DNA from 3 places in the Paenibacillus sp. FSL H8-0317 genome. Region 1 is predicted to be linked to each of the others. Evidence: predicted binding sites of a transcription regulator. Region 1 holds the regulator's gene; each other region holds the start of a gene.
The links. Region 1 encodes CtsR, which represses protease genes until heat stress. Its sites were predicted from a motif close to ATGGTCAATAAAGGTCAAACA; they were not measured.
Positions count from the first base shown of each region.

Region 1 (7,618 bases):
CACCTGGCTCACCGATCAATACCGGGTTGTTCTTCGTACGACGGCTGAGCACTTGGATGACACGTTCAATTTCTTTACTACGCCCAATGACGGGGTCCAGGTTGTTCTCTCTCGCATAAGCCGTGAGGTCACGTGCCAGACTGTCCAGCGTTGGTGTGCTTACATTGGCAGGTGTTCCATTATGACTGGATACAGCTTCACTGCTGCCAAGCAATTGCAACACTTGTTGACGTGCTTTGTTCAGGCTAATTCCCAGGTTATTGAGCACACGTGCTGCAACACCCTCGCCTTCACGAATCAATCCGAGCAGGATATGCTCTGTGCCTACATAAGTGTGGCCCAATTTACGAGCTTCATCCATAGACAGTTCAATTACTTTTTTCGCACGTGGCGTATATGCAATGTTGGTAGGTTGCTCTTGGCCACGGCCAATCAGCGTTTCTACTTCATCCTGAATTTTTTCTAATCCGAGTCCCAGGCCGATCAGTGCTTTGGCTGCGATGCCTTCGCCTTCACGAATGAGGCCGAGCAAAATATGCTCAGTACCGATGTTATTATGACCGAGACGGACAGCTTCTTCCTGCGCGAGTGCGAGCACCTTTTGGGCCCGTTCCGTAAATCTTCCAAACATCATATCTCCTGCACCTCCATGGTTTTGGATAAAACGAGGTCATGTAATGAAATAACCGTCGTATTCTTCATATCATTTTTGTTTGCAGCCGTGCTGCGAATAAAGTCATTTGGCATTTGTACATGCCTTATTATATAAAAGCCGCAATGCGGCATGAAACCATAATTCAATACAATATTAGGCTAAGCTAGGACTGCTTCGCTGTATTGATCGTATCACGAATCAACTGAGCACGGTAGATGTCACGCTCATCTGTGCGCATATCTTCCCCGAACGTTTTCTGCAAGAATCCCGGCTGTGTCATCACATTCAACTCATTCATTACCGTAATGGACAGTCCATCCAACAAACCGAGATCCACGCCAAGGCGTACATCAGATAAGCGCTGTGCAGCTTCCTTGGAATCCACAATAGCTGCATGAGACAATATGCCGTAAGAGCGCATGACACGATCCGTAATCCGAACTCTGGAGTCGGTAATTAACCGTTCTCTGGCTGTACGCTCATGACCTATCATCTGTAATACAACACCATGCAGGTTCTCGATGACTTCCTGTTCGGTCTGTCCCAAAGTAATCTGGTTCGAGATCTGGAACAGGTTACCCATCGCCTCACTGCCTTCACCGTATATCCCCCTTACAGTTAAACCCACTTGGGAAACTGCGGTTAAAATGCGGCCAATCTGTTGTGTCATCACCAGGGCAGGCAAGTGCATCATAACCGATGCTCTAACACCTGTACCTACATTAGTAGGACAGCTGGTTAAGTATCCTCTGCGATCATCAAAAGCATAATCCACGTGCGCTTCAAAAGCATCATCTATTGCGGAAGCTTTCTCCCAGGCTTCTTTCACCTGGAACCCCGGATAGAGGCACTGGATACGAAGATGATCCTCTTCGTTAATCATAATACTGACAGACTCATCCTCACTGAGAATAACCGCACCATTCCTGGATTCATTCGCAAGACTTGGACTGATGAGATGTTTCTCCACCAGCACCCGTTTGTCGAGTTCGTCAATATCGATCAGATCCAACGTATGAAAATCCCCAAAGGCATGAACGTCATCGTATTGAAGTACTTCGCTCAGCTTATTCAGCACCTCTTCCGATTGCTCATTGGAAGCCAGCATCGGAAACGGAATATGCTGAAGGTTGCGTGCAATCCGGACACGGCTGCTAATGACAATTTCGGAATCAGCCGCATCACTGCGCATCCAGTCGCTGAGCGCCTTCTCTGTAAAGCGCAGATTAGGCATTACACATCCCTCCTACTCATGACAAACTTTACTCCTGAGCTATTCCTTTTTCAAGTCCTCTGATCTGGTCACGGATCTGAGCCGCCTCTTCAAATTCCTCTTGCGCGATGCTCTCCTGGAGCTCACGCTTCAGATCAGCGATTTGCCGTTTCACCTTGATGCGACCACCAGCTCGTGCAGGCACTTTGCCTACATGGGACGTATTACCATGAACCCGCTTGAACAAAGGATCCAGGCGGCTGTCAAAATATTTATAACATGAACTGCAGCCGAACCGGCCTATCTTGCTAAATTGTGAATACGTCATACCACACTCTTCACATTGAAGTGCTTTTGCAGGGGGTGTTCCTGCCGATCCACTTTTGCTGGCTGGATCAAAATCAAGCAATCCAGACAATAAGTTGTGAATGGAAAACCCACCTGCTGTTCCAGGGATCATTTCCCCTTTTTCACGGGCACATGACTCACAAATATGGAATTCCGTCTTCTCTCCATTTACGATCTTCGTAAAATGAAGTGTCGCCGGACGTTTATTGCATTCTTGGCACAGCATATTGATGTACCTCCTTTGACCCCGATAGTTTTCATTTACCGAGCAAAGATATTAACATCGCCTTCAACATTCTGGCACGAATTTGATCCCGGTAAGGAAGTTTGACTAATATAACCTCTCTAGATACAGCAGCTCGCATCAACCCGGCTTCCCGCTTGCTCAAGAAGCGTGCTTCTTCCAATTGATAGATCAATCCTTCGGCAGCTGTCTGCCCGATCTCTTCACCAATACTATGGTGCAAATGATTATGCAGAGCTGATTGGGCCGGTAATTCAATGCGCTGTATGCGAACATAACCACCACCGCCGCGTTTACTCTCTACCAGGTATCCCTTCTCGAGTGTAAAACGTGTGCTGATGACATAATTGATCTGGGAAGGTACACATGAGAATTGATCTGCCAGATCATTACGCTGAATTTCAACCATTCCTTCGGGACTTTCATGCAAAATACTCTTCAGATATCGTTCGATAATATCAGAGATATTACGCATCCAATCATCCTCCACTGTCTGAAACGTTAAGTCAATAAGGACCCACACGCCCCCACAGAGTACACCTTCTCTACCCATTTAACCAATCAGGGAAACAGCGAATCTTGCTTCCAAAGGTGTCAACAGGAGAGCGAAGGAAGCACGAAGGTCCTTTAATATTCCCTTGATCCTCCAACGAAATGAATCCCGTATATTGGCGATCATGCATCAGATTGTAGAAAGAAAGCTACTTAAGTATTAAACCTTTAGTTGACTTTGACTTTCTTTGACTTTATAACCATTATAGCATATTTTGTGGTTTTGCCAAGTGGGGTCACTATTCATTTTTTACGATTTTACACGAAATATTCCCCGGACACAAAAAAACCTCCCCAAAATTGCTGGAGAAGTCCATTTGTCTTTCGATCACGCCGTATTTCTATATAAGCTAATCAAGTTAAATGGAGCAGTGGGAATAGCTATCAGAAGAAATCAAGCAAATAGGTTTCCCGTTCAGGAATCGCTTCTTCCAAAGCCATGATTGCTGTGTTCGGTCCGTGAATTCTTCCGATTCGTGCCATTTCCGTTGGTCTGCGATATCCCATCAGCACCGCGGTAAGGGATTGAATATCCACCTTAATGGTCTGATCATCATTAATTGCCTCCGAAGTTTTCCATATGGACGCTGTTCCGTTCATTGCCACGTTTAATTGCCATACCCCTTCATTCCACGGAGCGTAGGTATCCTCTACCTGTAGAACAATCTGCACCGGTGAGTCCTGGCTTGCAAATGGATACTGAGATATAAACTGCTCTACACTAACGATACGCGCCATAAAATAAGGTACAATCTCCTGCTGAATCCGTGGGTTATCCAGTTGGAAGGCAAGCGTATCACTGGCAGGCGCCTGCAACGTAACTTCCTGGATCATGGAATCATGGTTAGCAATGAAGGTCCACAGCCCTTGCCTCGCCTCTTCATTCAGATAGATGATCTCTTTAATGGTAAATTTATTTTCCTTAACCTCATATAAAAGATAACCTTGTGCTGCATCAGCTTCATCGTAATATACAGCCTTCTGGCTGGTCCCATTAACAAGAACTGAATTCTCCCACCTTGCATCATCCCGAACCAGAGTTCCGTTATAACGCTCAGCATAAGCACTGTATACTTCCTTTAGTATGCTGAGGGCCGGATCCCCACGCCGAATCGTTCCAGGTGTCGCTTTCTTCGAAGGCAAATGAGCTGCAGGCACTTTATAACGTTTAAATTCAACATACGTCTCCCATCCATACTTCCGATAGAAACCAAAGGAGAATGGATGCAAGAATGATATACTTTGTTTGTTACGATTCATTTCTTCCAACGCATGCTTCAGCAGACCCGCTACCCAGCCTTTGCGTCTATACTCTGGCCAGGTGGCAACACCCGCAATACCGCCCATCTCGAACGATCTGCCATGAATATAGGTTTGAAAAGGAATGATGTGAAGTTTGGCTCCTAGTTGCCCGTCCTCATATACACCCCATATATCCTGTGACGAAAATTGACTCCTCCGTTTTTCTTTCTGTTCTTCACCCATTACTACTTGAAAAGCATATTCGGAGAGTGCCATCGCCGGTTCAAAATCATCTACCGTCAATTTCTGAATTTCCATGTCGTCCTACACCCCATTCGCTAGAGTTATTATCAATCCAAATCATGGCCTGATATGTGATATATGTACCCCTTAGAGTGTGTCAGAGGATTCTTACAAAGTCAAATAAGAGATGCTTTCGCATCCCCTTAAATAAACAAATAAAAACCACCACCGAATAACATCGGCAGTGGTTCTTCGCTTGGCGGCGTCCTACTCTCCCAGGACCCTGCGGTCCAAGTACCATCGGCGCTAGAGGGCTTAACGGTCGTGTTCGGGATGGGTACGTGTGGAACCCCTCCGCCATCGCCACCAAACGCGTAGCTTACATTTCAGAGTGTTGTTCTCTGAAAACTAGATTCGAAACGAAACATGCGAATTATCACTTGCTATTGGATAAGCCCTCGACCGATTAGTACTGGTCAGCTCCATGCATTGCTGCACTTCCACCCCCAGCCTATCTACCTCGTCGTCTTCAAGGGGTCTTACATACTGGGAAATCTCATCTTGAGGGGGGCTTCACGCTTAGATGCTTTCAGCGTTTATCCCGTCCGTACATAGCTACCCAGCGGTGCTCCTGGCGGAACAACTGGTACACCAGCGGTACGTCCATCCCGGTCCTCTCGTACTAAGGACAGCTCCTCTCAAATTTCCTACGCCCACGACAGATAGGGACCGAACTGTCTCACGACGTTCTGAACCCAGCTCGCGTACCGCTTTAATGGGCGAACAGCCCAACCCTTGGGACCTACTTCAGCCCCAGGATGCGATGAGCCGACATCGAGGTGCCAAACCTCCCCGTCGATGTGGACTCTTGGGGGAGATAAGCCTGTTATCCCCAGGGTAGCTTTTATCCGTTGAGCGATGGCCCTTCCATGCGGTACCACCGGATCACTAAGCCCGACTTTCGTCCCTGCTCGACTTGTAGGTCTCGCAGTCAAGCTCCCTTATGCCTTTGCACTCTTCGAATGATTTCCAACCATTCTGAGGGAACCTTTGGGCGCCTCCGTTACTCTTTAGGAGGCGACCGCCCCAGTCAAACTGCCCACCTGACACTGTCCCCGCACCGGATTACGGTACCAGGTTAGAACCTAGATACGATCAGGGTGGTATCCCAACGTTGCCTCCACACAAGCTGGCGCTCATGCTTCAAAGGCTCCCACCTATCCTGTACAGATCGTACCCAAATTCAATATCAAGCTGCAGTAAAGCTCCATGGGGTCTTTCCGTCTTGTCGCGGGTAACCTGCATCTTCACAGGTATTAAAATTTCACCGGATCTCTCGTTGAGACAGCGCCCAAGTCGTTACGCCATTCGTGCGGGTCAGAATTTACCTGACAAGGAATTTCGCTACCTTAGGACCGTTATAGTTACGGCCGCCGTTTACTGGGGCTTCGGTTCACAGCTTCGGGATTGCTCCCTAACCACTCCCCTTAACCTTCCAGCACCGGGCAGGCGTCAGCCCGTATACTTCGCCTTACGGCTTCGCACAGACCTGTGTTTTTGCTAAACAGTCGCTTGGGCCTTTTCACTGCGGCCCCCTCGTGCTATTCACACTACCGGGGCACCCCTTCTCCCGAAGTTACGGGGTCATTTTGCCGAGTTCCTTAACGAGAGTTCTTCCGCGCGCCTTAGAATACTCTTCTCGCCTACCTGTGTCGGTTTGCGGTACGGGCACCATCACCTGGCTAGAGGCTTTTCTTGGCAGTGTGAGATCATGACCTTCGCTACTACAATTTTCGCTCCCCATCACAGCTCAGCCTTACAATGTGCGGATTTGCCTACACATCAGCCTCACTGCTTAGACGGACATCCATCAGTCCGCGTCACTACCCTACTGCGTCCCCCCATTGCTCATAACGGCTTACGGTGGTACAGGAATTTCGACCTGTTGTCCTTCGACTACGCCTTTCGGCCTCGCCTTAGGTCCCGACTTACCCTGAGCGGACGAGCCTTCCTCAGGAACCCTTAGGCTTTCGGCGGATCAGATTCTCACTGATCTTTTCGTTACTCATACCGGCATTCTCACTTGTATAATGTCCAGCGCTCCTTACGGTACACCTTCAACCCTTATACAACGCTCCCCTACCCCTGATGCAAAGCATCAAGCCATAGCTTCGGTGGTGTGTTTAGCCCCGTTACATTTTCGGCGCAGAGTCACTCGACCAGTGAGCTATTACGCACTCTTTCAATGATGGCTGCTTCTAAGCCAACATCCTGGTTGTCTGTGCAACTCCACATCCTTTCCCACTTAACACACACTTGGGGACCTTAGCTGATGGTCTGGGCTGTTTCCCTTTTGACAATGGATCTTAGCACTCACTGTCTGACTCCCGGAAGTAAGTCTATGGCATTCGGAGTTTGACTGAGCTTGGTAACCCTTGCGGGCCCCGCACCCAATCAGTGCTCTACCTCCACGACTCTGTTTTCCGAGGCTAGCCCTAAAGCTATTTCGGGGAGAACCAGCTATCTCCGAGTTCGATTGGAATTTCTCCGCTACCCCCACCTCATCCCCGCATTTTTCAACATGCGTGGGTTCGGGCCTCCAGTGCGTGTTACCGCACCTTCACCCTGGACAGGGGTAGATCACCCGGTTTCGGGTCTACGTCCACGTACTATGTCGCCCTATTCAGACTCGCTTTCGCTGCGGCTCCGGCTCTTCACCTTAACCTTGCACGGGAACGTAACTCGCCGGTTCATTCTACAAAAGGCACGCCATCACCCCTAAAACGGGCTCTGACTTTTTGTAAGCACACGGTTTCAGGTTCTATTTCACTCCCCTTCCGGGGTGCTTTTCACCTTTCCCTCACGGTACTGCTTCACTATCGGTCGCTAGGAAGTATTTAGCCTTGGCAGATGGTCCTGCCGGATTCATACGGGGTTTCACGTGCCCCGCACTACTCGGGATCCGTCTCGGAGGGAACAGACTTTCAACTACAGGGCTTTTACCTTCTTTGGCGGGCCTTTCCAGACCTCTTCGCTTAACCGGTTCCTTTGTAACTCCATGTGAGACGTCCCACAACCCCAAAGAGCAAGCTCTCTGGTTTGGGCTTCTCCGCGTTCGCTC
Region 1 covers NZ_CP150294.1:6,445,346-6,452,963, forward strand. The annotation lists gene MHB43_RS28855 (ATP-dependent Clp protease ATP-binding subunit) at 1-634, opposite strand, end outside; gene MHB43_RS28860 (protein arginine kinase) at 819-1,889, opposite strand; gene MHB43_RS28865 (UvrB/UvrC motif-containing protein) at 1,918-2,442, opposite strand; gene MHB43_RS28870 (CtsR family transcriptional regulator) at 2,474-2,935, opposite strand; gene eis (GNAT family N-acetyltransferase) at 3,397-4,572, opposite strand; rRNA gene rrf (5S ribosomal RNA) at 4,752-4,868, opposite strand; rRNA gene MHB43_RS28885 (23S ribosomal RNA) at 4,944-7,618, opposite strand, start outside.

Region 2 (7,618 bases), 670 kb from region 1:
ATTGAAGATGACATTGATAAAATCTCCTGTGTCCTATGAAGTTAATATGTATGGATTGTTACATAATCCACTCCGTAAGCATAACATTCTATGTCAATATTGAGCAATGAAATGAAAAAACACCCAATGGACCGTGGGTGCCTTGACTAACCTGTGAACTCTAACGAATCCACGAGGTCTTATAATGGGTAAAACCGCTATTTTCAGATTCTAACGAACCTCAGCGACGTTAATCAGGCTATGAAGTGCAAATAAGTGAGTTAATACCCCAGAATGGTGAAATAAGCTCACTAAGATTCGTTAAAATTCCATGATGCTGAATTTGTAGCAAATAAACTGTCCTGTGTTCGTTAGAACATCGATACTTCAACGTATTGCTTATAGAGTGAGCAAATGCAGACGCTCCAATGCAGCGACATAGAGCACGTAACGAAGCGAATGCTCCGACGAACCATTGGGATTCTCATCCCCAGAACGCAAAAAAACTTCCCGAAGGAAGTTTCTTTTTAATACGTCCCAGGAGGGATACTCTCCTTGCAGTCGAGACTGCGAAGTGGTGCTAACGAAGCGAATGCTCCGACGAACCATTGGGGTTCTCATCCCCAGAACGCAAAAAAAGCTTCCCGAAGGAAGCTTCTTTTTAATACGTCCCAGGAGGGATTCGAACCCCCGACCGACGCCTTAGAAGGGCGTTGCTCTATCCAGCTGAGCTACTGAGACATGATTTTTTTCAAGCAAAATTGATTTTATCATATGCATACAGGAATATCAAGCATTTTATTTTAAACTGTTTTTCGTATATGATATTTGGCGGCAGTAACGTTTTTTTCATTATATTTAAGGTTATGTTAGAATATCAGGAGAACTCAAAAAAATAGATCAACAATCGTTTTAATATATATCTATTTAGGTTGATGCCAACTGGAGATTCAGGATATAGAGGAGGTGCTCCCATTAAGGAATCCACGACCCCGGAAACCGAGCATAACAACAATATTGTGCTGTTTCCTAAGACGCTGGACTATTACCAGATTCAATTGACAGTTATGCTTGAAAATGAACGGTATGGTGAAGCGATGAAATTGCTTCACTTTTTGCTGCAATGTCAGGGACAGGAAGAGCGCCACTACGATGAATGGCGGGCCCTGCTCGAATGGCTTCAGGCTGCGTTTCCTCAATATGAAGAAACCTCGCCTGCCGTTCTTGAAGAACGAGAAGAGGAAGAAGAGATTAGTGAGGAGGACATGGCACGACAGCATGCCCGAATGAAGCTTGAACAGGATGATGGCTATGCAGATAAGATGCTTCGCACAGTCATGGAAGAGCCGCTGTCTGAACAGACAATGCTGGCTTTGGAGCAGCTGGCCTATCTTGATCTGCCGAAGATTGATGAGGCACTTACGAGTTGGTTAAAAGAGAAGTCACTTCACCCTTTGCTTCAATTTCGGGTGCTGCAAACCTTGCGTCGCCGAGGCGTTCAAGGTATGATCCTGTTTACGAGAGGCGAAGAGCAGGTTGAAGTCGAGATTGATACCGTGCCTCTTAAACCAGAGGAATTCCCGCTCCAGATCGTTCAGATTTTGGAACGAGTGGCAGATCAGACGGAGGTTCATGAACCTACGCTCTTTTATTTTGCTCAGGAGTTATGGATACAATATGTCATGGCCGTGTATGGAACTCGTGATTATGTATCCATGTTGGAAGAAAATGATTCCATGACAGATATATGGGCAGCAGCTCTACATATGACCGTTGCAGACAGTCTGGGTGGCTCGCATGATGAGGAAAATACTCGCTCAATGTATGCTGTGACAGGGGCAATGCGCTTTCGGCTGGAGCAGGCTTATCGTTCCATGAAGCAGTTTGTATCTGCCGGATTGGATGGTTAATAGAGGCCGGAAACGTTTTCCTTAAACCGTATCAAGGGATTCCCCTTGAAAAAGAATCTAATCTTGTTTATACTAAAATGGTTATTTTGTACGTGATTGCCTACGTGAACATGTGAATTTTGGAGGGGAAAGTATACAATGAAAGCAACTTGGGAAAAGATAGAGAAGAACCTTGGGGTTCTTGAGGTTGAAGTGGATGCAGATCGTGTAACTGCAGCGCTCGACAAAGCTTTTAATAAAGTGGTTAAACAAGCAAACGTACCTGGATTCCGTAAAGGTAAAGTACCACGTTCCATCTTCGAAGCACGTTTTGGTGTAGAAAGCCTTTATCAAGAAGCAATCGACATTTTGCTTCCTGAAGCTTATACAGAAGCAATCGACCAAACGGATATCTTCCCGGTTGATCGTCCTGACGTAGATGTTGAACAATTCGCTAAAGGACAAACTTTCAAGTTCAAAGCAAAAGTAACTGTGAAACCTGAAGTTACTCTTGGTGACTACAAAGGAATCGAAGTTGCTGTAGCAAAAGGTGAAGTAACTGAAGCAGAAGTGACTGAAGAACTTGAGCGTCTTCAACAACGTCACGCTGAACTCGTTGTAATCGATGAAGGTTCCGCTGCTAACGGCGACGTTGCAGTAATCGACTTCGATGGTTCCGTTGATGGTGTACCTTTCGAAGGTGGACAAGCTGAACGTTATTCCCTGGAACTGGGTTCCAACACATTCATTCCTGGATTTGAAGAACAAGTTGTGGGTCTGTCCACAGGTGACTTCAAAGACGTAGAAGTGACTTTCCCAGAGAGCTACCATGCAGCAGAACTTGCTGGCAAACAAGCGGTATTTAAAGTGAAAATTCACGAAATCAAACGCAAACAGCTTCCTGCATTGGATGATGAGTTTGCTAAAGATGTTAGCGAATTCGACACTCTTGAAGAGTACAAAGCTGACCTGAAAACACAATTGGAATCCCGTAAAGCTGACGAAGCCAAAGCTGCACAAGAAAATGCAGTTGTAGAAAAAGTGGCTGAGAACGCTGAAGTGGACATTCCTGCTGCAATGGTTGAGAGCGAAGTACAAAACATGATGCGCGATTTCGATAACCGTTTGCGTAACCAAGGTATGAACCTTGAAATGTTCCTGAGCTTCTCTGGCCAGACTCAAGCTGACCTGAGAGGACAAATGCAAGAAGATGCTTCCAAACGTGTTCGCAACAACCTTGTGCTTGAAGCTGTAGGTAAAGCGGAAAACATTGAAGTATCTGACGAAGAAGTGAATCAAGAACTCGAGAAAATGGCTGAATCTTACAAGCGTCCTGCTGATGAGATCCGTGGCATCCTCGAAGGTAATGGTTCCCTGGACAGCCTTCGCGATGAAGTTAAACTGCGTAAAACGATTGACGTTCTTGTTGAGAACAGCACAGTTGTTGAACCGGTTGAAGCTCCAGCTGAAGAAGTTGTTGCAGAAGCTGACGAAAAATAAGACAAGCTATTATCAACTTGTCAGTTGAATAAACGATAAGGCACGTGAATTATTGCGTGCCTTATTTTTAAATTACGACATCCATTTTATAGAAAATGAAGTAATTATATGGATGAACACTAATTTTATTGATCCCTGTACACTTTTTACATACCTATGTACTTCATGCAAATAAAAAAAGGCAATACGGCATAGGATGGCTTCAATTTGCACATACATAGAAAACATGGTTAAATATGATCAGGCTAAAAAAGTAAACAAACGGATGTCTGACCCTTCTTGTGAAAAATGACATTGTCACAGGAAAGTGTTAGAATGAATTTGGGTTTGCTTTACAGGTGGCCTATGTCTAATTACATGTAGAAAAGAGGTTGGTCTCATGAGTCTGGTGCCAATGGTTATAGAACAAACCAATCGAGGCGAGCGGTCTTACGATATATATTCACGTTTGCTGAAAGATCGCATTATCTTTCTAACCAGTGCGATTGATGACGATGTAGCCAATCTTGTCATAGCACAGCTTTTGTTTTTGGCAGCCGACGATCCTGAGAAGGATATCAGCTTGTACATTAACTCACCTGGTGGTTCTGTCACCGCAGGGATGGGTATATACGATACGATGCAATTTATCAAGCCGGATGTATCTACCATTTGCGTTGGGATGGCAGCAAGCATGGGCTCGTTATTGCTGACAGCCGGTGCACCTGGCAAGAGATATGCGCTGACAAATAGCGAAGTAATGATTCATCAGCCGCTTGGCGGCATTCAAGGACAGGCTGCGGATATTAAGATACACGCAGAATGGATTATTAAAACACGTCAGAAACTGAATCAAATATACGTCGATCGTACGGGTCAGTCTCTTGAGAAAATTGAGCGGGATACAGACCGTGACTTCTTCATGAGCGCTGAAGAGGCTAAGACGTACGGCATTATTGACCAGGTGCTCAGTAGACCGATCAATTCCTAAAGGGGTGGTTTCATGTTTAAATTTAACGATGAGAAAGGGCAACTGAAATGCTCTTTTTGCGGTAAATCTCAGGAGCAGGTGCGTAAGCTGGTCGCTGGACCAGGCGTGTACATTTGTGATGAATGTATCGAACTTTGCACCGAAATCGTTGAGGAAGAACTCGGTCATGACGAAGAAGTAGACCTCAAAGATATTCCAAAACCAAAAGAAATTCGTAATATCCTGGATCAATATGTTATTGGACAGGAACAAGCGAAGAAGTCATTGTCTGTTGCGGTGTATAATCACTACAAACGGATCAACACACAAAGCAAAATTGAAGACGTTGAATTGTCAAAGAGTAACATTTTGCTGTTAGGACCAACAGGTTCTGGTAAAACGTTGCTTGCGCAAACGATGGCAAAAATTTTGAATGTTCCTTTTGCTATTGCGGATGCTACGTCATTAACAGAAGCGGGTTATGTAGGTGAGGATGTAGAGAACATCCTGCTCAAACTGATTCAAGCTGCTGATTATGATGTGGAAAAAGCAGAGCGTGGCATTATTTATATCGATGAGATTGATAAAGTAGCGCGTAAATCCGAAAACCCATCCATTACTCGTGATGTATCGGGCGAAGGTGTGCAACAGGCTCTCTTAAAAATTCTTGAAGGAACTGTGGCTTCTGTACCACCACAAGGTGGTCGTAAACACCCTCATCAAGAATTCATTCAGATCGATACAACGAACATCCTGTTCATTTGCGGCGGTGCCTTTGATGGTCTGGAGCAAATGATCAAACGCCGGATCGGTAAAAAAGTCATTGGCTTTAATACCGTTTCTGAGCAAAAAGATCTGAAACCAGGTGAATACCTGGGTATGGTATTGCCGGAAGATTTGCTGAAATTTGGTCTGATTCCGGAATTTGTAGGCCGTCTGCCAGTCATCTCCACTTTGGAGCCATTGGATGAAGATACGTTGGTACGGATTCTTTCTGAACCAAAAAACGCGCTTACCAAACAGTACCAAAAACTGCTTGAGCTGGATAATGTGAATCTGGTATTTGAACCAGCTGCATTGCTTGCGATTGCAAAAGAAGCAATTAAACGTAACACAGGTGCACGTGGATTACGTGCCATCATTGAAGGTATCATGCTTGAAATCATGTATGAAGTGCCTTCACGTGATGATGTTACGAACTGTGTCATTACCGAAGAAGTTGTTGAGAAAAGAGTCGTGCCTGAACTAAGCCAATCGAAGGACGATAAGCAGGAAGAGAGCGCCTAATAAAGGCCTGAATCCCGTTGAACTCTGAAATATAGACTTGTCAGTTCTCCACTTTGGCAGAAGGCGAATTCATGTCTCTGTCAGGGTGGAGCTTTGACGTTGTGGGGAGAGAAATCACTCATGTATTTAAGACAGGATACACGTCCCGTGAAAGTGGGAAACGTAACGATCGGTGGCAGTAACGAAGTCATTATCCAAAGTATGTGTACAACCAAAACGGCAGACGTTGAAGCAACGGTTGCAGAGATTCTGCGACTGGAAGAAGCGGGTTGTCAAGTGGTACGTGTAACGGTGAATAATGAGGAAGCTGCCGCAGCCATCAAGGAAATCAAGAAACGCATTCATATACCGCTCGTAGCGGACATTCATTTCAACTATAAGCTGGCTTTGCTTGCGATTGAGAACGGCATCGATAAAGTTCGGATTAATCCAGGTAACATCGGTAAACGTGCGAAAGTGGAAGAAGTGGTTAAGGCTTGTAAAGACCGTGGTATTCCGATTCGGATTGGAGTAAATGCGGGGTCTTTGGAAAACCATCTCCTTGAGAAGTATGGGTATCCTACGGCAGATGCTATGGTAGAAAGTGCATTGTATCACATTGGTATTTTGGAAGAGCTTGATTTCCATGATATCATCGTGTCACTCAAAGCATCGGATGTGCCGATGGCGATTGAGGCATATACCAAAGCAGCTCAAATCATTCCGTATCCGTTGCATCTCGGGATTACCGAAGCAGGTACACTGTTCTCCGGTACGATCAAAAGCTCCGCAGGTATGGGAGCCTTATTGTCCATGGGTATTGGTTCTACGATGCGGATCTCACTGAGTGCGGACCCGGTAGAAGAAATTAAGGTCGCTCGTGATCTGCTCAAAACATTTGGACTCATTACAAATGCAGCTACATTGATCTCCTGCCCAACGTGTGGACGATTGGATATCGACCTGTTCTCCATTGCCAACGAAGTGGAAGAGTATATCTCCAAACTGAAGGTGCCGATTAAAGTATCAGTGCTGGGTTGTGCAGTGAATGGTCCAGGTGAGGCGAAAGAAGCGGATATTGGGATTGCCGGTGCTCGTGGAGAAGGTCTCCTGTTCCGTCACGGTAAGATGATTCGTAAAGTGCCTGAGGAAATCATGGTTGAGGAATTGAAAAAAGAGATCGACAAAATCGTCGAAACCTATGAAGAGACAGGAGTTATTCCTGGTCGTTCGCACTGATTGATTCATATCTTGTTTCTGTTACAGCCCGCCAGCAATGGTGGGCTTTTTATTTTCTCGCAGACAAATTCCGCATCGCCCGTTTACGTCGCGTTGAAAAGGCTATACTACCAAGTATTAGCATAATCTCATATGAGAATAGCGACAAAATAGGAGGATGTGAAGACATGGAATTTGGTATGGTCATCATGTTGATTCAGTTATTTTTTGGAGTGGTGATTGGTTTGTATTTCTGGAACCTGCTGCGTGGCCAGAAAACGAATCGCAGTGCCGTTGAGCGAGAATCTCGCAAGGAACTGGAGAAGCTGCGTAAGCTGCGTTCAATCTCACTCACCAAGCCGTTGTCGGAGAAGACGCGTCCAGCTACCATTAACGATATCGTTGGGCAAAAGGATGGGCTGCGTGCCCTTAAGGCTGCATTATGCAGTGCGAATCCGCAACATGTTATCATCTATGGCCCTCCGGGAGTCGGGAAGACAGCCGCTGCAAGGGTTGTGTTGGAAGAGGCCAAGAAGAACCCATCTTCGCCATTTAAGCCAGATGCCAAATTCACAGAGCTGGATGCAACAACAGCCCGTTTTGATGAGCGTGGGATTGCGGACCCCTTAATCGGTTCGGTCCATGATCCGATATATCAGGGAGCAGGAGCCATGGGCGTTGCAGGGATTCCTCAACCCAAACCGGGCGCTGTAACGAAAGCGCATGGGGGAATGCTTTTTATTGATGAGATTGGTGAATTGCATTCCATTCAGATGAATAAGCTGTTGAAAGTGCTGGAGGATCGCAAGGTGTTTTT
Region 2 covers NZ_CP150294.1:5,775,208-5,782,825, reverse strand. The annotation lists gene MHB43_RS25925 (MFS transporter) at 1-14, opposite strand, end outside; gene MHB43_RS25920 (hypothetical protein) at 379-588, opposite strand; tRNA gene MHB43_RS25915 (tRNA-Arg) at 647-720, opposite strand; gene MHB43_RS25910 (hypothetical protein) at 915-1,889, shown strand; gene tig (trigger factor) at 2,028-3,368, shown strand; gene clpP (ATP-dependent Clp endopeptidase proteolytic subunit ClpP) at 3,748-4,338, shown strand; gene clpX (ATP-dependent protease ATP-binding subunit ClpX) at 4,351-5,604, shown strand; gene ispG (flavodoxin-dependent (E)-4-hydroxy-3-methylbut-2-enyl-diphosphate synthase) at 5,725-6,822, shown strand; gene lonB (ATP-dependent protease LonB) at 6,990-7,618, shown strand, end outside.
Region 2: clpP (ATP-dependent Clp endopeptidase proteolytic subunit ClpP) is a predicted target of CtsR. The motif match lies at 3,635-3,655, and genes of this name have one in related genera.

Region 3 (7,618 bases), 1.1 Mb from region 1:
AATGCCACTACGCCTGGAAGTACTTTACCTTCCATGAACTCGAGCGATGCACCGCCACCTGTAGAGATGTGGTTCATTTTGTCAGCCAATTTGAACTTCTCAGCTGCTGCTGCGGAGTCACCGCCACCAATTACAGTGTAAGCTTCTGTCTCAGCGCAAGCTTCCGCTACTGCACGAGTACCGTGGGAGAATGGCTCGATTTCAAATACGCCCATTGGTCCGTTCCACACAACCAATTTGGAGTTTTTGATTACATCAGCATAGATCTCACGTGTTTTAGGACCGATGTCGATACCTTCCCAATCTGCTGGGATGCCATCGATGTCAACGATTTGTGTGTTTGCTTTCGCACTGAAATCGTCAGACACTACGATATCTACCGGCAGGTAGAAGTTTTTGCCCAATTTTTTCGCTTTTTCGATGAAACCGAGAGCAACATCAAGTTTGGAATCATCCAGCAAGGATTGTCCAATTTCATGTCCTTGTGCTTTGAAGAACGTGTAAGTCAGACCGCCACCGATGATTACGTTGTCTGCAATGTTCAGCAAGTTGTCGATTACATCGATTTTGTCCTTAACTTTGGATCCACCAATGATAGCTGTGAAAGGACGCTCAGGGTTGGAGATTGCTTTACCCAACACTTCAAGTTCTTTCTCCATCAACAAACCGGACACTGCTGGAAGCAAGTGAGCGATTCCTTCAGTCGAAGCGTGTGCTCTGTGAGCCGCGCCAAACGCATCGTTAACGAAAACGTCAGCCAGTTCAGCAAATTGTTTTGCCAGTTCCGGATCGTTTTTCTCTTCGCCTGCGTGGAAACGAACGTTTTCAAGCAACAATACGTCGCCGTTGTTCAGTTCAGCGATTTGAGCTTTAACAGCGTCACCAACGGAATCGTCAGCTTTAACAACTGTTTTACCAAGCAATTCAGACAAACGCTCAGCTGCTGGAGTCAAACGCAAGGATTCAACCACTTCGCCGTTAGGACGACCCATGTGGCTTGCCAAAATGACTTTAGCGCCTTTTTCAATCAAGAAGTTGATTGTAGGAAGCGTTGCACGAATACGTTTGTCATCTGTAATTTTACCATCTTCGAGCGGCACATTGAAATCTACACGGACAAAAGCCCGTTTTCCTGTCAATTCGATATCGCGTACACTTTTTTTGTTCATCTGTATTTCCTCCGCACCCATGTATTTGGTGGACCAATCAAGAGCTAAAATCCCTTGTCAATCCTGGTGTTTTTGAGAAATTTGCAAAATGTAGATATATAAAGAGCGGAAACAATATAGCATCTGTTTCCGCTCTATGTTATTGCAGATTTTACTTAATCATTTTTGCAAAGTGCTCCAAAGTGCGAACCAATTGTGCAGTGTAGGACATTTCATTGTCATACCAAGCAACAGTTTTAACCAATTGTTGGTCGCCAACAGTCAGAACTTTAGTTTGAGTTGCATCAAACAGGGAACCGAAAGTGATTCCTTGGATATCGGAAGATACGATTTCGTCTTCTGTGTATCCGAAAGTTTCTGGATCGGAAGCTTCTTGCATAGCTGCGTTAACTTCTTCAGCTGTTACTTTTTTGTTCAGAACAGTTACGAGCTCAGTCAGGGAACCAGTAGCTACTGGTACACGTTGAGCTGCACCATCAAGGATGCCTTGCAGTTCTGGGATTACCAGACCGATTGCTTTAGCAGCACCAGTTGTGTTAGGGATGATGTTTTCAGCTGCTGCGCGAGCACGACGGAAGTCACCTTTAGGGTGTGGAGCATCCAACGTGTTTTGGTCGCCAGTGTAAGCGTGAATTGTAGTCATCAAACCTTGAACGATTCCGAATTTGTCTTGCAGTGTTTTTGCCATAGGTGCCAGGCAGTTTGTTGTGCAAGATGCGCCGGAGATTACAGTTTCAGTACCGTCGAGGATTTCATGGTTTACGTTGTAAACGATGGTTTTCATGTCGCCAGTAGCTGGTGCGGAGATAACAACTTTCTTAGCTCCACCTTTCAAGTGTTTCTCAGCAGCTTCTTTAGTTGTGAAGAAACCAGTACATTCCAGAACGATATCTACGCCCAGGTCGCCCCAAGGAAGTTCTTCCGGGTTACGGTTAGCCAATACTTTAACTTCTTTGCCGTTCACTTTGAAGAAGCCATCGTGTACTTCAACATCGCCATCGAAGCGACCTTGAGTTGTATCATATTTGAGCAAATGAGCGAGCATTTTAGCGTCAGTCAAGTCGTTGATTGCTACTACCTCGATGCCTGCTACATTTTGAATACGGCGGAATGCCAAGCGTCCAATACGTCCAAAACCGTTAATACCTACTTTAATCATGAGTAAGTTCCTCCCAAGTTTTGATTAATTTTTTATGAAACTTATATATTCAAGACAGACGGTGAAGTCCGTCAAGACAACAATGGTTGTGATGCAAAGTAAAACTTATTCCATTTCAGCAACGATGACTTCGGCAGCAGCCTCATCAATAATCAGAATATCTTCCTGACCAAATCGCAACACGGAATGTATAGCAGCAGCTTTGCTTTTGCCACCTGCAATTCCAATCACGACATCGGTTCGTTCAATATCCTGAAGTCGCATACCCAGTGTAAGCATGGTATGTACCACCTTGCCCTGATCATTAAAGTAATAACCGAAAGATTCAGATACTGCTCCTTGCTGCTGAAGTTCATCTATAATCTCCGTCGCAAGTTTACGTCTTGTAGCCATCTCCACGGCATCACCAATTCCATGAATAACAATCCGCGATTTCCGAATCAGCTGCAGAATCTCCTGAACACTGGGGTCCTGGATTAATGATTCATAGGCATGATCACTAAGCAAATCCGGTACATGCAGGAGTTTGTATTGCGCTCCTACCCGTTTTGCCATTGTGGATGCAATCGTATTTGCCTGAATTTCAAGGCTTTCTCCAAGTCCACCGCGTGCCGGTACGAACCAGACACCTTTGAGCGATGTTGGCGGAGTCAGTTGCTCTGCGACTTCGGCCGTTGTTGATCCGCCAGTAACGGCGACAACGTCGTTGTCACTCATGATATTGCCGAGAGCCTTCGCTCCGGCTCTGCCCAGTTCCCTTTTGGCAAACGGAGAAACGTCCGAATCACCAGGAACCACAACTACCTTTTGCAGACCGTAGGCTTGCTTGATGCGCTCTTCCAGCTCGGATAATCCGAACAACTCTTTGGCTACGGGCTCTAACTGCTGCAGCAAATCATACCCTGCCTCGCTGACCTTCATTCCTGCACTGTCAATTTCAATAAGTCCCTGAGCCTTTAACAGATCGGTCTCAGCCCTCAGAACCCGCTCGGTCATCTGCATGGAATTAGCTAACGTTCTCCGTCCGATCACATCCGATAACATGATCTGTTGCAGAATCGTATACCTCTTTTTCAAGATATCCATGAGATCAGGCAGAAGCTGCTTTTGTATTTCTAAAATCGTTCGCATGCTTTCCACTCCCGCAAGTTCTCGTTCTAAGCTCTCTTTCGTGGCCCTAAAACGTCCCGGGTTAACTTTTTAAGTCCCACGTCTATTCTACCTAAAACTGACGTGACATGCAAGTGTTTCAACGTGTTATTTCGACACGCATTCAGCGTTTGTACGCGCCTATTTTCACAATCTTAGACTTCCATGATCTAGGACTAGCTCACGCATACCATATATAGAAGAAACAAATGAATCCAATCTACATATCGCTCAGAATCACATTTCATACAGCATGTCCAAAACCTCTAATAGCATTTACTTAAATGCACTCTTTATCCACTCTTCTTCATCATGATCATTTTTAGGTTAATCCAAACCAATACCACAACGAACTGCTTGCAATTAAATATTTCATGAGCTATAATCATTATTGCTGTCACATAATGTGCGCCCGTGGTCCAATGGATATGACGTAGGCCTCCGAAGCCTGAGATCCAAGTTCGATTCTTGGCGGGCGCGCCATTTTTATTAACAGCTCATAACCCATTTAACCAATGAAACCGGAAAGGTTTCTTTTTTTTGCAAGTTAGTTTGACTTTCTTTGACTTTTTGTTTGGAATTGTTTATTATGTGGGTAATACGGTAACAGTTTAAGTATAAACACCAATAACATTTACATTCCAAGGAGGTTTTTCACGTGAGTTTTATTCCAATGGTCGTTGAACAGAGCAACCGGGGTGAGCGCGCCTACGACATCTACTCCAGATTGCTGAAGGATCGTATTATTTTCCTTGGTAGCGATGTTAATGACGTAGTGGCTAATGCCATTATGGCACAGATGTTGTTCCTGGCTGCGGAAGATCCGGAGAAAGACATTCACTTATACATCAACAGCCCAGGCGGATCGATTACAGCCGGTATGGCGATTTACGATACAATGCAATTCATCAAACCGGATGTATCTACCATCTGTGTAGGTATGGCGGCTTCCATGGGTGCATTCTTGTTGAATGCCGGTGCAAAAGGTAAACGTTTTGCATTACCAAACAGTGAGATTATGATTCACCAACCACTTGGTGGTGCACAAGGTCAGGCTTCTGACATCGAAATTCGTGCTCGCCGCATCCTGAAAATGCGTGATACCTTGAACCGCATCATCTCTGAGCGTTCAGGTCAACCGCTGGAGCGGATTGAGAAAGATACAGATCGTGACTACTTCATGAGTGCTGCTGAAGCCGCCGATTACGGTATCATTGATAAAGTTATCGAAAACGTAGGATCACAAGGCATCTAAGTGTGACGTAGACCACGGTCTATGCGTTAACATAATCAACACCTAACGTAATCAGCAACATATAATTGTGTTGTCTATACGAGAAGAAGCCCTCATCATGATCATGATGAGGGCTTCTTTTTTTCATTTTATAAGGAATAAGGAAGATAACTTAAGAGTGCATAATAATGATTTCTTTATTTGGTTTTAGATACATTACTGAAAGGTTCTGTGCCTTTAGGGAGAAGCTCTTTGTACGTAAATGGCATTTCAGGGAATCCTTCTGCGTACGCCGTATACTCATACAACTGGAAGAACACAACTAGACCCGTTGGTGTCACATAGAAATCTTGATCTTTATTCAACCCTTTGTAACCGTCGAGGTACCCACCGCGGGCTTTCAGTTGTTCACCCACTTTTTTACTCAACGTCTCGCGCATGGTTTTGTTATTTTGCAGCACATCATCCAATGTAAGCTCCTTGCCTGTGTCCAGTGCAAAGGTGTGGCCCGTACGGTATGTCATCCCATGAGCGCCAGCATAATCCTCGTATCGTTGTGTAATGAGTCCCAGCACGCCTTTTTCGTTGTACGTCACGACATAAGAGCTCTCAAATGCATATGGACGGTTGGCTGTTGCACCGCCGAATTCAGATGTCTGTTTCTTGAAGTCAGCTACATAAGCATCCACTTCATCTTTCAGCACTTTGTTAATCGCCGCTTCAGCTTCTTTGCTGGCAAGTCCACTCACCTGCGGATATTGAACATCTACTTCGGCATTTTTCACAGTGACATTAACTGTTGCCGCTTTAATTTTAACGTTATTTTGTTTCACCTTGCTGAGTGTCAACGTTTTGGTTTTGCCATCCCAGTTCCCCTGTACACCCAGATAATCTCTCATTGCTGAGAATGGAATATACAATCTGCCGTTGATAAGCTTTGCGTCCACTTGAGGATAATAGTTGTTAATTCGAACACTCGGTTCGCCATCCGATAGGCTGATCGTCATCGTGTTATTGGCTGCTGTCAAAGTGTACTCTTTGGTTTTCGCATCATATTTCAGCGTTCCACCTGCCACATCTTTAACTGCCGTAAGAGATACCCAAGTTGAGCCACCTTGAAGAAGTCCTTTTTGAGTCAGTGTTTTCCCACCCGATTTCAGAGTTACCTCAGCCGGGGTTGTCACTTTAGAGGATACCGATGCTGCCTGAACCGAACTGTCCTGCCATACCGAACCGCTACCTACAATAATTCCTGCCGCAAGCAATGCACTTGTCCATTTTTTCCATGATGTCATATATAAAACTCCTCTCTGAATTCACAATTAGGGATCATTGCGTATGTACTCATGACCTGATCGCATATCTCATACGCTCACCTCTCTATTATAATTAACCCGATTTCGGAAAGGTTTACAGCTCGAGTTACAATGTTGATGAATATCAGGCGGAAAATATATGGGGATATGACCTTTTTGTCACGAACAACTATACAAAAAAGATACCAATATACAGCATTTCATGTTGCTTCAAAAAGGTACCCTCCTATCTAACTTCATGAAAGTTTGCTTTTCCAACAAAAAAGACTCTGTCCACAGGACAAAGTCTTTGTCATTATTTCGTTGTACCCTTCAAATGACACTTGAAAAGGTTACTTGAGCTTACAATCCTAGTTGCCTCTTGTTTATTTCATTTCATACGTGATATTCAGGATTGTGCTTACTTTAACCTGGCCTGTTTCAATCTCAGTGCCACCTGCTGTATCTTGTGCTTTGGACATCAACGCCTCACTTGCATAGAACACAGGCACATTGGCATCACCTTGGCTAACGGAAAGAACAGCACCCAGTTGACGTTTAACTGCTTTTGCAATGGCGCCAGCTTTCACATCTGCATTGGCAACAGCTTTCTCAATCACTTGGGACTCATAACTTTCCGGGTTTTCTACAGTAAAGCGCACATTTTCAATATTGTTGGCACCCGCACCCGAAGCAGCATCGAGCAACTCGCCGATCTTGTCCATCTCACGGTATGTGACAGTCAGCGTATGATGCGCTGTATATCCTTTAATTTGTTGTCCGTCTTTTTCGCTATACGTATAGTTGGGTTGTACAGAGAACTGACTCGTTTGAATGTCGTCTGTACTGATCTTCCACGTATTCTTTAGCAAGTTGGATACCTTTTGAACTTTGGCAGCATTCGCTTTTTGAGCAGATGCAGCTGTCTCTGCAGTACTGTTCACACCAATGGACAGATACGCGATATCAGGCTTCACTTGAATCTCACCTTTACCCACAACATTAATCACATTCTGTTGTACTCCCTGAACCTCTGCAGCGTAAGCAGAGTTACCTGGTGCAACCCATGCCGTTCCTCCAACAAGCAACGTACTTGCCACCAGCACCGCACCAAACGGTTTCATCCATTGTTTACCCATCACGATAGCCTCCTTATGTGTTAACATCTCAAACTTTAAACGATTTGATACCTTAACAGACGGGACAAATTCCATAATGTTGCACTTGACGATAGCATAAACGTGAAAAACGCAAAAAAGCCCCTTTCGGGACTTCTTCATTGGATTGATCATATCTTATTGGTTTTCGAGCTCTTCCTTGCTTACCAGACTAACTAAAGCGTTTACAGCCTGTTCGGCATCCGCGCCTTCTGCACTAATCTGGATTTCCGTACCTGTGCTAATCGCAAGGCTCATGATCCCCATGATACTTTTTGCATTAACTTTTTTGTCGTCCTTCTCGACGAACACTTCAGACGAGTACTTATTCGCTTCTTGAACGAACAGTGCCGCAGGTCTGGCATGGAGACCCGTTTTCAAACGGACAACTACCGGGTGCTTTGTCATGGAAACTTACCCCCTATTATGAAATCTGGACATTAAATACACAATTA
Region 3 covers NZ_CP150294.1:179,984-187,601, reverse strand. The annotation lists gene MHB43_RS00915 (phosphoglycerate kinase) at 1-1,169, opposite strand, end outside; gene gap (type I glyceraldehyde-3-phosphate dehydrogenase) at 1,321-2,328, opposite strand; gene MHB43_RS00905 (sugar-binding transcriptional regulator) at 2,434-3,459, opposite strand; tRNA gene MHB43_RS00900 (tRNA-Arg) at 3,886-3,960, shown strand; gene clpP (ATP-dependent Clp endopeptidase proteolytic subunit ClpP) at 4,136-4,732, shown strand; gene MHB43_RS00890 (stalk domain-containing protein) at 4,909-6,006, opposite strand; gene MHB43_RS00885 (SIMPL domain-containing protein) at 6,393-7,145, opposite strand; gene MHB43_RS00880 (HPr family phosphocarrier protein) at 7,302-7,571, opposite strand.
Region 3: clpP (ATP-dependent Clp endopeptidase proteolytic subunit ClpP) is a predicted target of CtsR. The motif match lies at 4,027-4,047, and genes of this name have one in related genera.